Regions from separate parts of the Enterobacter cloacae complex sp. genome, predicted to be linked through region 1. Evidence: predicted binding sites of a transcription regulator. Region 1 holds the regulator's gene; the other holds the start of a gene.
The links. The regulator sigma-54, encoded in region 1, starts transcription at its own class of promoters, with help from an activator protein. The targets are predictions, from matches to a motif close to GTTGGCACANNTTTCGCTNT.

Region 1 (8,113 bases):
GGAAGTAATCGGCCAGCTGTTCGGCAATGTAGACCGAACGATGTTTACCGCCGGTACAGCCAATCGCCACCGTCAGGTAGCTGCGATTGTTTGTTTCCAGCATAGGTAACCATAGCTCAAGGTAGCTTCGCGTCTGGTAGATAAAATTATGTACTTCTGTGTGTCGGTCAAGGAACGCCGCCACGGGCTTATCCAGACCGGTCATCGGACGCAGTTTCGGATCCCAGTGTGGGTTCGGCAGGAAACGCACATCAAAAACGTAATCCGCATCGATAGGAATGCCGTGCTTAAAGCCGAAGGATTCAAACACCATCGTCAGTTCGCGCTCGCGCTTGCCGAGCAAGCGAGTACGCAGCATTTCCGCCAGTTCGTGGACGGACATTTCAGAGGTGTCGACAATCAGGTCGGCGCGGGAACGCAGCGGCTCAAGCAGATCGCTTTCTTTATCAATGGCGCTTTCCAGCGACAGATTTTTACTGGAGAGCGGATGCAAACGACGGGTATCGCTGTAGCGGCGGATCAGCGTGTTGCGGTCAGCGTCAAGGAACAAGAGCTGCGGTGAAAAACACTCCGGCAGATTGTTCATTGCCTGCTCGAAGATTTCCGGCGATTCCGGCATGTTGCGCACGTCAATACTGACGGCGGCAGAGATTTGCCGGTCCGCAAGCGTCCGCGCCAGATCGGGTAACAACACTACCGGCAGGTTATCTACACAGTAAAATCCCATGTCTTCCAGCGCGCGCAGGGCCACGGATTTCCCGGACCCCGAACGACCGCTGACGATCATCAGCACCATGTTCCGTTTCTCCTCAGGGCAGCCGTTCTGAAGGCCTTCTCCCGATTATGCCTCATCCTGATTGCCTTCTGCTTCAGTGATAATTTGATAAAGCTCTTCATCACTTTGGGCTGAGCGCAGTCGACGACAAATGGTTTTGTCCGCCAGACGTTTGGCCACCAGCGACAGCGTGTGCAGATGGGTTTTGGTCTGATCGGCAGGCACCAGCAGCGCAAAGAGCAGATCCACAGGCTGGTTATCGATGGCGTCAAAAGCGATAGGCGTTTCCAGTTGCACAAACACCCCCACGGCACGCAGCGTATCTTCTTCCAGCTTGCCATGCGGGATCGCAATGCCGTTGCCGATGCCGGTACTGCCCATTTTTTCACGGGTCAGAATGGCTTCAAACACGATCTGCGGCGGCAGACCCAGCTGTTTTGCGGCCAGTTCACTGATAATTTCCAGCGCACGTTTTTTGCTCTGGCAGTGAACGCCACTGCGGGTACAATCCTGGTTAAGGACATTGCTCAGTTGTAGAGCGGAATCGTTGTTTATCATAATTTCACCTAAGCGCTAACCGTACAAATGGCCTGTTGTGTCTCACAACAGGCCGTCCTGCACCCGTTAACTGCCCGGACAATTAGTGTTGTTTCAGTTTATCTTTATGTTTATTGAGCTGTCTCGCAAGCTTATCAATCAAGCCGTCGATAGCCGCGTACATGTCTTGCCCTTCCGCACTGGCATGGAGTTCCCCTCCGTTGACGTGCAGAGTCGCATCCGAGATATGCGTCACTTTCTCCACTTTCAACACAACATAGACCTGATTGATCCTTTCGAAATACTGCTCAAGTTTTGCGAACTTAGTGTTCACAAAATCGCGTAAGGCCTCAGTAATCTCGACGTTATGTCCGGTGATATTGAGCTGCATAGTGTCTTCCTTATCGGTTGTGTCAAACCAGTTGTTTACGCTGGTTAGACGGCGGAATGGATAAAGACTCTCGATACTTCGCAACAGTACGGCGTGCCACCATAATACCCTGATCGGACAGCATGGTGGTTAACTTACTGTCACTGAGTGGCTTCGCGGGGTTCTCCGCGGCGATCAACTTCTTCACCAGTGCGCGAATGGCCGTTGACGAGGCTTCGCCGCCGCCTTCAGTGTTCACGTGGCTGGAGAAGAAATACTTAAGCTCAAAAATACCGCGCGGACTGTGCAGGTACTTCTGCGTAGTCACGCGGGAAATGGTTGATTCATGCATCTCGACGGCCTGGGCGATGTCTGCCAGCACCATCGGTTTCATAAACTCTTCGCCCTGTTCAAAGAACGCCTGCTGCTGTTCGACAATACAGCGGCTGACGCGCAGCAGCGTGTCATTTCGGCTCTCCAGGCTCTTAATCAACCATCGTGCTTCCTGAAGGTTGCTGCGAATGTATTGATTATCGGCGTCGTTACGTGCGCTGGTGCACATGGAGGCATATTGCTGGTTGATTTGCAGGCGAGGAAGGCTGTCGGCGTTCAGTTCAACGACCCAGCGGCCGTTGTGCTTTCTCACCAGCACATCAGGAATGACATATTCCGGTTCGCTGGTCTGGATCGACTGTCCCGGACGCGGATCGAGTGACTGGATCAGATTCACCGCTTCCTTCAGCACCTCTTCTTTGAGACGCGTGACGCGCATCAGGGTGCGGAAATCGTGGTTCGCCAGCAGATCCAGATGATCGCTGATGATGAGCCGGGCTTCGTCAATCCACGGTGTCTCTTTGGCAAACTGCGAAAGCTGGATCAGCAGGCAGTCGCGCAGATCTCTCGCGGCGACGCCAATCGGGTCGAAACGCTGGACGCGCTTGAGGACGGCTTCGATCTCTTCCATCTCAATGTCGTCATCGCCGATGCTTTCCAGAATATCGTCCAGCGTCACGGTCAAATAGCCCGTGTCGTCAACGGCATCGACAATCGAGGTGGCAATCGCGCGATCGGTATCCGAGAAAGGCGTCAGCTCCACCTGCCACATCAGGTAGTCCTGAAGCGACTGGGTGGTTTCGCCCTGATAGACCGGCAGTTCGTCGTCCTGATAGTCCGCGCGCGTGCCGGAAGGCGTTCCTGCGGTGTAGATTTCATCCCAGCTGGCATCCAGCGGCAGCTCGTCCGGCATCTCTTTTTGTTCGAGCGCATCGGCGGTGTCGAGCGTTTCCGTGTCCTGCGTTTGCTGGGTATCTACCTCGTCATGAAGATCGGTTTGCTCCAGCAGCGGATTGCTGTCCAGCGCCTGCTGGAGCTCCTGCTGGAGTTCTAACGTGGACAACTGCAACAGACGGATGGCCTGTTGTAGCTGCGGCGTCATGGCCAGTTGCTGGCTGAGCCGTAATTGCAAACCTTGCTTCATGTTCAGCGCGTTTTTCTCCGGTTCGGCGTGACTTAACCTCTACCCTATCAGAGTCTGAAGTCTTCCCCAAGGTACACGCGCTTAACATGCTCATCTTCGAGGATTTGCTGCGGCGTACCGTGGGCAATCAGATGGCCCTGGCTCACAATGTAGGCGCGTTCACACACGGCCAGCGTTTCGCGTACGTTGTGGTCCGTGATCAGTACGCCAAGCCCGCTGTCGCGCAGATGCTCAATGATACGTTTGATATCGATAACCGAAATCGGGTCAACGCCCGCAAACGGCTCATCCAGCAGGATAAATTTCGGATTTGCTGCCAGCGCGCGCGCAATCTCAACGCGGCGGCGTTCACCGCCGGACAGCGCCTGACCGAGGCTGTCGCGAAGATGTTCAATATGAAACTCTTCCATCAGCTCGTTCGCGCGGTCGGTGCGCTGCTCGCTGGTCAGATCGTCACGGATCTGGAGCACGGCCATCAGGTTATCGAACACGCTTAAGCGGCGGAAGATAGACGCTTCCTGCGGCAGGTAGCCGATGCCACGACGCGCGCGGGCATGCAGCGGCAGCAGGCTGATGTCTTCATCATCAATGATGATGTTGCCAGCGTCACGCGGGACAATGCCCACCACCATGTAGAAGGTTGTGGTTTTACCCGCACCGTTAGGGCCAAGCAAGCCCACGATTTCGCCGGAGTTGACGGTCAGACTGACATCTTCGACGACGCGGCGGCCCTTGTACGCTTTCGCGAGGTTTTTTGCAGTTAATGTTGCCATAACGAATTAGTTACTCTTTTTCTGTGCCGGAGCCTGACCGTTGTTCTTGTCCTGCAACTGCGAAGGCACGAGCACGGTAGTGACGCGTTTACCTTTTTCGCTGGAGGCCTGCATTTTCTGCTCTTTCACCAGATAGGTGATCTTGTCGCCTTTGATGTTGCTGTCCAGCTGTTCCAGGTAAGCATTACCGGTCAGGATGACCAGATCCTTCGCCAGTTCGTAGTGCATATGCGAGGCATGGCCTTTTACCGGCTTGCCGTTGTCCTGCATCTGGTAGAACGTGGCCGGGTTGCCATAACCATCAATAATCTCTTTGCCCTGTTCGCCGCCCGGACGGGTAACGACCACTTTATCGGCATTGATTTTGATGGTGCCCTGGGTCACGACGACGTTGCCGGTAAAGGTAACAACGTTACCCTGCATATCCAGAGACTGCGTATCAGATTCGATATGAATCGGCTGCTCGGTGTCGCCAGTCACAGCAAGCGCGGGAAGACTGGCCGCCAGCAGCGCGCTGGCGATAACAACTTTAAGGCTGAGTTTGTTTGTTTTGAATTTCATAGGAGGTTCTAACCTTTTCAATCAGCTCGGCGTTTTTGCTGCGTAAGTTCCCGCGCATTCTTAAACCGCTGGAATTAAATGTTGTGCCATACAGGGTGACTAAATCCTGCGACGTGACATCCTGGGTGACCAGGTTGATCTGGGCGTTATCGGTCGTAATTTTGCGCAGTTGAGCGTCAGCGGTCAGGGCGTTGACCTCAACGTGACCATACAGATAAAGCATACGGTCATTTGTCAGTTTTGCCCGGTCAGACTTGATCGACCACGTCGGCACTTTGTCGGTATCAAAGGTGGTCAGCACCGGCTGGGTAAACCACGAAACACCGTCATCTGAAAAATATTCGACATGCTGAGCAATCAGGCGATAGTTCAGTGCGCCTTCCGGGCTATAGACCACGGTATCGCTGCGATCGCTTTTGTAGGTCGGGTCGCTCGTGTTGACCACTTCCGTTTGCGTATCATCGCGGTCGGCGAGGTTCACGCCAATCAGGATCAGGACGACAAGCGAAAGCAGAATGATAACCCAACGTCTGGTTTTACTCATATCGATTGCCCTTTCGCCTCATCAAGCTTGCCCTGCGCCAGCAGAAGCAGATCGCAGACTTCACGCACGGCACCGCGGCCACCGTGAATATGGGTAACGTAATCAGCACGCGGGATCAGCAGCGGGTGTGCGTCAGCCACGGCAATGCTCAGACCCACCTCCGCCATCACTGGCCAGTCGATCAAATCATCCCCGACGTACGCCACATTCTCTGGCGCAATGGCCAGTTTTTCCAGCAAATCCCGGAAGGCTACCATCTTATCAGACTGTCCCTGATAGAGATGCGTAATGCCCAGCGTTTCACACCGATCTTCTACCAGTTTAGCTTTCCGCCCGGTGATGATTGCAACGTCAATACCGGACGTGAGCGCACAGCGGATACCGTAACCGTCGCGAACGTTAAAGGCTTTCAGCTCTTCGCCGTTATTGCCCATATAAATCAGACCGTCGGAAAGCACGCCGTCTACATCGAGGATCAGCAGGCGGATAGTTTCCGCCTTTGCCATCATCTGGGCGCTCACCGGGCCATAACAGGTTGCAAGGGATGCACCCGCATTACTCATTGTCTTATCCTTCATTACACTACGCCTGCGCGCAGCAGATCATGCATATGTACCACACCCAGCAGTTGGTCGCCATCGGCAACCATCACTGAGGTGATATGACGGGACTGCATCAGGTTCAGCACATCGACCGCCAGCGTGCCCGGACGGACGCGGATCCCGCCTGGCGTCATCACATCCGCGATGCCCAGCGTTCGGACATCCACACCCATATCGAACACACGGCGCAGGTCACCGTCGGTGAAAATGCCCTGAATCTTCATCAGGTCGTCACAGATGACCGTCATGCCCAGGTTTTTGCGGGTGATTTCCAGCAACGCGTCGCGCAGAGAAGCCTCTTTGCTGACGTGCGGGATTTCATCCCCGGTGTGCATAATATCGTTAACCCGCAGTAGCAGTTTGCGCCCGAGCGCGCCGCCGGGGTGAGACAGGGCGAAATCTTCAGGCGTAAAACCGCGGGCTTCCAGCAGCGCAACGGCAAGGGCATCGCCCATCACCAGCGCGGCGGTGGTGCTGGAGGTCGGGGCCAGCCCCAGAGGACAGGCTTCTTTCGGCACCTTCACACACAAGTGAATATCTGCCGCACGCGCCATGCTGCTTTCCGGGCGGCTGGTCATGCAAATCAGCGGGACGTGCAGGCGCTTCAGCACCGGAATCAACGCCAGAATTTCATTCGATTCCCCGGAGTTAGACAGCGCAATAACCACGTCCTGGGGCGTAACCATACCGAGGTCACCGTGCGCGGCTTCACCCGGATGAACGAAGAAGGACGAGGTGCCGGTGCTGGCAAAGGTCGCCGCCATTTTGCGCCCGATATGACCAGACTTGCCCATCCCCATCACTACGACTTTACCGGCACAGTAGAACATCTTCTCACAGGCCAGACTAAAATCCTGATTAATGTACTGATCTAACTGCGCCAGACCTTCACGTTCAATCTCCAGAACGTCTTTGCCTGCTTTCTGAAAGTCAAAACCCGGCTGCAATTCTATTTGCGACATAATGCGTTTCCGTTTACCCAGAGAGAAGTGGCGAGAGCCAGTACAGCATCGCCAGCCATACGATAAATCCACCCGTCAGCAGCGCGCCTGCGCCTTTGCCGATCTGCTCTTTTCGCCGCCAGCAGAGCAGGGCGAAAATGACGCTGACCAGCAGCATCACACCGTAATCGCGCGTGAAGACCATGGGGTTAAACGGCCCCGGCGAGATCAGCGCCGGCAGCCCCGTCACGATCGCGATATTGAAAATATTAGAGCCAATGATATTGCCGATGGCGATATCATCTTCCCCTTTACGCGCCCCGGCAATGGCGGTGGCCAGCTCTGGCAGGCTGGTGCCGATGACGATGACCGTCAGACCGATTGTCAGTTCGCTCATCGCAAACGCGTTCGCCAGCACCGTCGCGTTATCGACGACCATCCGCGTGGCCATCGGCATGATGATCAGCGCGACGCCCAGCCACAGCAGGGCGACGGGTAAGGTGCCTTCCCTGGGCAGCTCGGCGAGATGCTCACGCGTGAGGCTATCGTTGCCCTGTTTTTCCGCCAGACGCGCGATTTTCACGCTGTAAAGCAACCAGATCCCGGCCAGGGCGAGCAGGAATATACCGTCATCAATGCTCAGCACCCCGTCGTAAAGCACGTAGCCAGCCAGCAGGCTAACGACTAACATTAGCGGCAATTCGCGGCGCAAAACATCAGAATGGACGCGAAATGGATGCAGCAATGCGGCTAAGCCTAAAATCAGTAATATATTGACGATGTTAGAGCCAATCGCGGTGCCGATAGCGAGGTCGACCTGACCATGCAGCGAGGCTGAAACAGAAACAATGATTTCAGGAAGCGATGTGCCTACACTGACCACCGTCATCCCGATAATGATGGGCGGCATGCCAATGAGTCGACAAAGAATGGATGCGGCAAAGACCAAACGGTCAGCACTGTAGACCACCAACAGTAAACCAATTATTAACAGTGCTGTTGCTAAAAGCATCAAAAATCCTTTCTTCAGGTATACTCGCTGGTCCACTGCGCACGGATTCTGGCGCCAGATGAAGTCTGAGACGTGACGAATTCCTAATTTTGACTTTATGCGCCGGAAAAGTAAAACAAATGCCAGCTTTAGCTAACCCCAACAGTGAATATTCTGTAAAAATGCGGGGTTTAGGGCTGATTTACGCTTCATGCCAGCCGTGAAGCAAGGTAAGTAAGGAACCATAAATGAGCCAAACGATGGCGAATATAGTCGATGTCCGGGGCGTCAGTTTTTCTCGCGGCAGCCGGGTGATATTTGATGATATTTCGCTGACCGTGCCGCGCGGTAAAATCACCGCCATCATGGGGCCGTCAGGGATCGGTAAAACGACGTTGCTGCGTCTTATCGGCGGGCAAATCCCTCCTGACAGCGGCGAAATTCTCTTCGACGGTGAAAACGTTCCGGAGATGTCTCGCTCGCGCCTCTACACGGTTCGCAAACGAATGAGCATGCTCTTTCAGTCGGGTGCGCTGTTCACC
Region 2 (8,113 bases), 1.5 Mb from region 1:
TAATCATCGCCGGAACGATCCTGCTGCTCGCCGGGTGCAGCATCAACCGTGAGGCAGAAGTAAGCAGTACCGATGCCCCTAACGGGATTGTGCGCCTCGACTATGGCCAGGCCATGCTGCAAAACGTCTGGTCTGACGACTATGTCAATAACGGTACGGCAACAAAAGCCTGTCAAAACATGGGCTATGCCACCGCGTCAGCCTACGGACAGCCCATTAAAACCTGTACGCTTATCAGCGGCTCGCTGTGTCTGAATGAAAGCGTGACCATTCAGTATAAATGTCAGGGTTATGCCGTAACCGCCGGCAGCCAGAATCCGTGGTATTAACCGGTACTGCCAGTCACGCTGGCAGTTTATTTAATAAGAACAAAAACAATTCGCATTAATAAAAATAAATAGCGGCAATGCGTTTTATTCCCATTCGTATTTTTAATAAAGAGATATTTATTTTACTTTTTGCAAATAATTAAATAACAAATTATAGTGTCGCTCATCGTGAACCAGAAATAATAAACCGGAGCTGCACCATGCTTAAAACTGAAATGATCGACAAGCTCAATGCGCAAATGAATCTTGAGCTTTTTTCTTCCCTGCTTTATCAGCAGATGAGCGCCTGGTGCAGCTATCACAGCTTTGAAGGGGCCGCCGCCTTCCTGCGTCGTCATGCTCAGGAAGAGATGACGCACATGCAGCGTCTGTTTGATTATCTGACGGATACCGGCAGCCTGCCGCGCATCGATAACGTGGCGTCGCCTTTCGCCGAGTACGGCTCTCTGGATGAATTGTTCCGCGCCACGTACGAGCATGAACAGCTGATCACCCAGAAAATAAATGAACTGGCTCATGCCGCTATGACCAGCCAGGATTATCCAACCTTTAATTTCCTTCAGTGGTATGTGGCTGAACAGCACGAAGAAGAGAAGCTGTTTAAATCCGTGCTGGATAAATTATCGCTGGCGGGGAAATCCGGGGAAGGCCTGTACTTCATCGATAAAGAGCTGTCGACTCTCGATACTCAGAATTAATATCAAAACGGTGCTGACTTTTCAGCACCGTTTTATTTTAATGACGGCAAATTTTACTTTCGTGCGTAAAAAATCCGTCTTCTGCCGGAATGAATTTTCCGCGCGCCGCCAGAAACGCCACCAGCTCTGCGGCAGACATCTCCGAAGCCGAACAGGTATGGAATCGCGCCGCTTCGCCAAAGCGGGCATGAATTGCCTCAACCAGACTCTGCTCCGTATAGCGCTCACCTGACTCAATCATCATATTAAGCACGTCGTGACCGTGAATTGACATGGTTACCTCTCGCAAATAAAAAGCAGACTAAACACTCCCTCCACGACACGCTTTGCGCTGGCGCAGGTTCCCCTTTTCTTTTTGTAAATTAAACATTACACCCTATGTAACGGCGATTTGACGAGATGGGGCTTTTCCCTTACTCTGCGCCGCAGAATGAGTCGCGGTATGGAAGGGTTGTAGAGGAAAGCGTGAAAAACAGAACTCTGGGAAGTATTTTTATCGTCGCCGGAACGACAATTGGCGCAGGAATGTTGGCTATGCCGCTGGCGGCTGCCGGCGTCGGATTTGGCGTGACCGTACTGTTACTGGGCGGATTGTGGGCCCTGATGTGTTACACCGCGCTCCTGTTGCTGGAGGTTTATCAGCACGTCCCTGCCGACACCGGCTTAGGCTCCCTGGCGGCACGCTATCTTGGACGCTACGGGCAGTGGATCACCGGTTTTAGCATGATGTTCCTGATGTACGCGCTGACTGCCGCTTACATCAGCGGCGCCGGGGAACTGATAGCGTCAAGTATCAATGACGGCTTCGGGGCGTCGGTTTCACCGGAAACAGGCGCCATTGTCTTTGCGCTAATCGGTGGCGGCGTGGTTTGCGCGGGCACGTCGCTGGTCGATCTGTTTAACCGCTTTTTATTCAGCGCCAAAATTCTCTTCCTTGTTGTGATGCTGGTGCTGCTGGCCCCGCACGTTCATAAGATCAACCTGCTGACGATGCCGCTGGAAAAAGGCCTGGCGCTTTCGGCCATCCCGGTGATTTTTACCTCGTTCGGTTTTCACGGCAGCGTGCCAAGCATCGTGAGCTATATGAACGGCGACACACGCAAGCTGCGCCGCGTCTTTGTCATCGGCAGCGCCATTCCGCTGATTGCCTATCTGTTCTGGCAGCTGGTGACGCTGGGCAGCATCGATTCCACCACTTTTATTGGCCTGATGGCAGAGCATTCTGGTCTGAATGGTTTCCTGGTTGCCCTGCGTAACGTGGTGGCCTCTTCACACGTAGAGCTGGCGGTACATCTGTTTGCAGACCTGGCGCTGGCAACCTCATTCCTCGGCGTGGCGCTTGGCCTGTTTGACTATATGGCGGATCTGCTCCAGCGTCGCAATAGCGTTGCCGGACGCTTACAGACGGGGGCGATGACCTTCCTGCCGCCGCTGGCCTTCGCGCTCTTTTACCCGCGCGGGTTTGTGATGGCGCTGGGGTATGCCGGCGTGGCGTTATCGGTTCTGGCCCTGCTGTTGCCTTCCCTGCTGGCGTGGAAGAGCCGCCAGCAGCATCCGCAGCAGGGGTATCGCGTGGCGGGCGGTACGCCAATGCTGTGCGCGGTGTTTGGTTGCGGGGTGGTGATTATTCTGGTGCAGGTGCTGATTGCAGCGGGAATGCTGCCGGAAGTGGGGTAAAAAAAGGGGCTATGAATAGCCCCTTTTTTCAGTGCAGGCAGCAGCTTTTAAACTTCTTCCCGCTGCCGCACGGGCACGGGTCGTTACGCCCCACTTTCGCCCCGTTGATTATTGGCTTTTTCGCTTCCGGCTGCTGCGGGTTAGCGACCCAGTAGTTATACAAACGCAGCGCCGCAGGCTGAATGCTCTCGATGCTGGCCATATACTTCTCTTCGGTCAGTGCATCCAGCTTCTCGCTGTTCTCTTCTGTGCCGTGCAGGGCAATCACCGCCAGATCCGCTTCCAGCGCTTCCGGCAGGGATGACCAGTCCGTCAGCGCCACGCCGCGCATGTAGCCATAGCACCACTCTTCCACCACGGTGTAGCTCTGACCGTCAACATCGTTATAGCCAAACAGCGGTTCAAACTGATCCGGGTATTCGCTCAGACGCTCGGCAATATCGTTCATGTGCTTAAAGCAAAGATCGATAAACCGGTTCATCTCACGATCGTTTTTCCAGCGCGGAATATACTTCTCACCACCCCAGACCGCCACCAGCCAGGTGTCGGGCTCCACCACAACGGGACCGGAAAGTACTGCGGTAAGCATGCCGTCCAGTTCGGACACGTCAATCACGGATGCATCGTCGTGACCGTAAGACATTAACGTCTCTTCCAGCCACGCCATCTCGCTTTCATTTAATGGGCCTTCAGCCATTGCGGATACTCCTGATAAAAAAAACGATCCTGACATATATCGCCGCCCGTGCCTATCTGAAGTTGAGGTCTTTGCTGCTGCAAAAACGTGCAAATCGTGACCATTGCACAACTTATGGGCTTTGTTGTTAAGGAGATGTGATCTCCGCTGAAAATTCATCTTATCCCGCAAAGGGGCGTAAAACGGCACTCTATACTCAACATGTTGTGCCCCGGTCAAGGGATTAACCATTCTGGCAACCTTTTTGCTTAATGTTCTGCGCGCTTCACGGTGCGTGGGATCCTCGCCGTATTAAGCAGAAGATTGCTTCTAAAGTGCATTTTGTTCTCGCTCTTGTTTTTGGATTAACAATGCCATCAGGCGTTCGGGTTTATACCTGGTGCAAAAACCTCTTTGCTAAGGAACATAATAATGTCGCTGAAATTTACCAAAACTCCCCTCTCCCTGGTGCTGGCCGGCTGTCTGGTAACGGCCTTTTCCGCGCAGGCCGATATCGTCATCGGCGTGGCCGGGCCGTTCACCGGCCCGAACGCAACCTACGGCGATCAATACTGGCATGGCGCTACGCAGGCGGCGGAAGACATTAACGCCGCAGGCGGGATCAACGGTGAGAAAATCAAACTGGTTCAGGGCGATGACGCCTGCGAGCCCAAACAGGCCGTTGCCGTCGCCAACCGCTTAGTCGATCAGGATAAGGTGAAAGCGGTCGTCGGCCACTTCTGCTCCTCGTCGACCATGCCCGCCTCCGAGGTGTATAGCGATGCCGGGATCCTCTCCATCACTCCCGGCTCAACGAACCCGCTGATTACCGAGCGCGGCATGAGCGATGTGTTCCGCATGTGCGGTCGTGACGACCAGCAGGGCCAGGTCGCCAGCGATTTTATTCTTGATAAGCTGAAGGCCAAACGGGTGGTCATCATCCACGATAAGGACACTTACGGTCAGGGGCTGGCGGACGCCACTAAGGCGGCACTGGCGAAACGCGGCGTTAAGGATGTGATGTACGAAGGATTATCGCGCGGGGAAAAAGATTTTAACGCCCTGGTGACCAAGATTGGCGCACAAAAACCGGACGTGGTGTTCTTCGGGGGCTGCCATCCGGAAGCGGGCCCGCTGGTTCGCCAGATGCGTGAGCAAGGCGTGCAGGCGAAGTTCTTCTCGGGGGACTGCATCGTCAATGAAGAGATGGTCACCGCTGCCGGCGGAGCGCAATACACCAACGGTATTTACATGACGTTCGGTAAAGATCCGCGCATGATCCCCGACGGAAAAGCCGTGATTGATAAATTCCGCGCCGGTAAATTTGAACCAGAAGGCTATACCCTCTACGCCTACGCTTCCGTGCAGGCTATCGCGGCGGCTTTCAAGGCCACAAAAGGCACGGATTCGGCGAAAGCCAGCGAGTGGCTGAAGGCCAACCCTGTCGACACGGTCATGGGTCAAAAAGCCTGGGACAGCAAAGGTGACCTCAAGGTGTCTGACTACGTGGTCTACCAGTGGGACGACAAAGGCAAATATAAAGAAGTGCCATAACGGGACGGAATCTGCTCTGCGCCGGCAGGTCTGCCTGTCGGCGTAACCCTTTATTCAGGTACGCGACAATGAGTACATTCTTCCTACAGCAGTTAATTAATGGCTTAACGCTGGGTTCGGTCTACGGCCTTATCGCCATCGGCTATACCATGGTGTACGGCATCATCGGTATGATTAATTTCGCCCACGGCGAAGTGTATATGATTTCCGCCTATCTCTCGGCCATTGGCCTGGCCCTGCTGGCGTTTTTTGGACTTCAGTCCTTTCCGCTGCTGATCCTGGGAACGCTGGTTTTCACCATCGTGGTCACCGGGGTTTACGGCTGGACGATCGAGCGCATCGCCTATAAGCCGCTACGCAATTCGACGCGTCTGGCGCCGCTGATTTCAGCTATCGGGATGTCGCTGATACTGCAAAACTACGCCCAGCTCAGTCAGGGTCCGCGTCAGCAGGGCGTGCCGACCCTGCTGGATGGCGTGCTGCGTTTCCACCTGGGCGAAGGGTTTGTCCAGATAACCTATACCAAAGTCTTTATTCTCATCGCCTCGTTCGCGGGCATGCTGGTGCTGACCTGGATCATCAACCGTACCCGCCTGGGGCGGATGTGTCGTGCGGTGCAGCAGGATCGCAAAATGGCCTCTATTCTGGGCATCAATACCGACAGAATTATTTCGCTGGTGTTTGTTATCGGCGCAGCCATGGCCGGGCTGGCGGGCGTGCTGATCACCATGAATTACGGCACCTTTGATTTTTACGTCGGGTTCGTTATCGGCATTAAGGCCTTTACGGCGGCGGTGCTGGGCGGCATCGGCTCTCTGCCCGGGGCGATGCTCGGCGGGCTGATTCTGGGCGTCGCAGAAGCACAATTCTCCGGGATGGTGAACTCAGATTATAAAGACGTGTTCTCGTTTGGTTTGCTGGTCTTAATTCTGATCTTCCGTCCTCAGGGGCTGTTAGGCCGCCCTGTCGTGGCTAAAGTGTAAGGAACAACGCAATGACCTCTGACGGCTTTTCCCTGAAGCGCTACATTCTGGACGCAATTTTTTCCGGAATGATCGCCCTGATTATTTTCGGCCCGATTGCGGGCGTCATACTGGATGGTTACAGCTTTAACTTTGACGGCCAGCGTCTGGCGTGGATTGTTGGCACCGTGATGCTGGGACGCTTTTTGCTGAGCGCCTTCACGGGTACGTCGGCCGGAAAGCGTTTACAGGCGCGGTTTGAATCCGACAATGCGGGGGTATATGTCCGGCCACCGGAATATAAAAGCCGCCTGCGCTGGATCCTTCCGCTGATTATCGCGCTGGCGATCTGTTTCCCGTTTGTTGCCACCAAATACGTGCTGACGGTCGCTATTCTCGGGCTGATCTACGTTCTGCTCGGCCTTGGGCTGAACATCGTCGTCGGGCTCGCGGGTTTGCTGGATCTGGGTTACGTCGCCTTTTACGCCATTGGCGCCTATGGCCTGGCGCTCGGGTATCAGTATCTGGGCCTCGGGTTCTGGAGCATGCTGCCGCTGGCGGCGCTGATGGCCGCAGGCGCGGGTGCCCTGCTCGGCTTTCCGGTGCTGCGCATGCACGGGGATTATCTCGCCATCGTCACGCTCGGGTTTGGCGAGATCATCCGCCTGGTGCTGAACAACTGGCTCACCTTCACCGGTGGGCCAAACGGCGTTTCGGCCCCTGCCCCGACCTTTTTTGGCCTGGAGTTTGGCCGACGCGCCAAAGAAGGCGGCATACCCTTCCACGAGTTTTTCGGCCTGACCTATAACCCCAACATGAAATTTATCTTCATCTATGCGGTGCTTTTTCTGGTGGTCATGCTGGTGCTGTACATTAAACACCGGCTGACCCGAATGCCCATTGGCCGGGCGTGGGAAGCGCTCCGTGAGGACGAGATTGCCTGCCGTTCCATGGGGCTTAACCACGTTCTGGTCAAACTTTCTGCCTTCACCCTGGGCGCATCAACGGCAGGTATTGCCGGGGTGTTTTTTGCCACCTATCAGGGATTCGTTAACCCCACCTCTTTCACCTTTTTTGAATCGGCCCTGATCCTCGCGATCGTGGTTCTGGGCGGGATGGGTTCTACCGTGGGCGTTGTGCTGGCCGCCTTTGTGCTGACCGTCACGCCTGAGCTGCTGCGCAGCTTTGCGGAATACCGCGTGTTGCTCTTTGGCATGCTGATGGTGGTGATGATGATCTGGCGTCCTCGCGGTCTGATCCGCATTAACCGCAGCGGATTTGCCGTACGGAAAGGAGTGGCGCCATGAACGCAACGATTTTGCGCGTAGAACATCTAATGATGCATTTCGGCGGGATCAAGGCCCTGAATGACGTCAATCTTGAGGTGCAGCGCGGATCAATTACCGCCCTGATTGGCCCTAACGGCGCGGGAAAAACGACCGTCTTTAACTGCCTGACCGGCTTCTACCGGGCCTCCGGCGGCAACATTCTGTTCAATGCCCGGCATAAAACCACCAACGTCATTCAGGTGCTCGGGCAGAAATTCCAGCCCGGCGACTGGCTCAACCCGGCGCAGCTTGGTCAACGCCTGTTCTATAAGATGTTTGGCGGCACGCATCTGGTAAACCGCGCGGGTCTTGCGCGCACGTTTCAGAACATCCGCCTGTTCCGCGAGATGTCGGTGGTGGAAAACCTGCTGGTGGCACAGCATATGCGCGTCAACCGTAACCTGCTGGCGGGGGTACTCAACACCCCTGCGTATCGTCGGGCAGAGAACGATGCGCTGGACCGGGCGTTTTACTGGCTGGAGGTGGTGGATCTGGTGGATTGCGCGAACCGTCTGGCCGGTGAAATGTCCTATGGCCAGCAGCGACGCCTCGAAATCGCCCGTGCCATGTGTACCGGCCCGGAGATGATTTGTCTTGATGAACCCGCTGCCGGCCTGAACCCGGTGGAGACGCACAAGCTGAGCGATATCATTCGGTTCCTGCGCGACCACCACGACATCACGGTATTGCTGATTGAGCATGATATGGGGATGGTGATGGACATTTCGGACGACATTATTGTGCTCGATCACGGCGACGTTATTGCCAGAGGTAAACCCGCCGAGATCCAGCACAACGAAAAGGTGATTGCCGCGTACCTGGGCACCGACGAAAGCGAGGTAAATCTGTGAGCGAACCGATGCTTCAGTTTCATGATGTGGACGTGTTC

Region 2: the regulator sigma-54 is predicted to act here: its motif matches at 3,633-3,652, upstream of DBR02_RS00260 (branched-chain amino acid ABC transporter substrate-binding protein).

Annotation. Positions count from the first base shown of each region.
Region 1 is NZ_LT991957.1:1,536,097-1,544,209, reverse strand. Features, by position in the region: gene rapZ (RNase adapter RapZ) at 1-796, opposite strand, end outside; gene ptsN (PTS IIA-like nitrogen regulatory protein PtsN) at 842-1,333, opposite strand; gene hpf (ribosome hibernation promoting factor) at 1,416-1,703, opposite strand; gene rpoN (RNA polymerase factor sigma-54) at 1,726-3,159, opposite strand; gene lptB (LPS export ABC transporter ATP-binding protein) at 3,207-3,932, opposite strand; gene lptA (lipopolysaccharide ABC transporter substrate-binding protein LptA) at 3,939-4,493, opposite strand; gene lptC (LPS export ABC transporter periplasmic protein LptC) at 4,462-5,037, opposite strand; gene kdsC (3-deoxy-manno-octulosonate-8-phosphatase KdsC) at 5,034-5,600, opposite strand; gene kdsD (arabinose-5-phosphate isomerase KdsD) at 5,615-6,601, opposite strand; gene DBR02_RS07745 (calcium/sodium antiporter) at 6,615-7,592, opposite strand; gene mlaF (phospholipid ABC transporter ATP-binding protein MlaF) at 7,820-8,113, shown strand, end outside.
Region 2 is NZ_LT991957.1:46,756-54,868, forward strand. Features, by position in the region: gene yecR (YecR family lipoprotein) at 1-329, shown strand, start outside; gene ftnA (non-heme ferritin) at 530-1,027, shown strand; gene DBR02_RS00245 (YecH family metal-binding protein) at 1,065-1,301, opposite strand; gene tyrP (tyrosine transporter TyrP) at 1,493-2,704, shown strand; gene DBR02_RS00255 (YecA/YgfB family protein) at 2,733-3,401, opposite strand; gene DBR02_RS00260 (branched-chain amino acid ABC transporter substrate-binding protein) at 3,813-4,934, shown strand; gene DBR02_RS00265 (ABC transporter permease subunit) at 5,003-5,917, shown strand; gene livM (high-affinity branched-chain amino acid ABC transporter permease LivM) at 5,929-7,203, shown strand; gene DBR02_RS00275 (ATP-binding cassette domain-containing protein) at 7,200-8,075, shown strand; gene DBR02_RS00280 (ABC transporter ATP-binding protein) at 8,072-8,113, shown strand, end outside.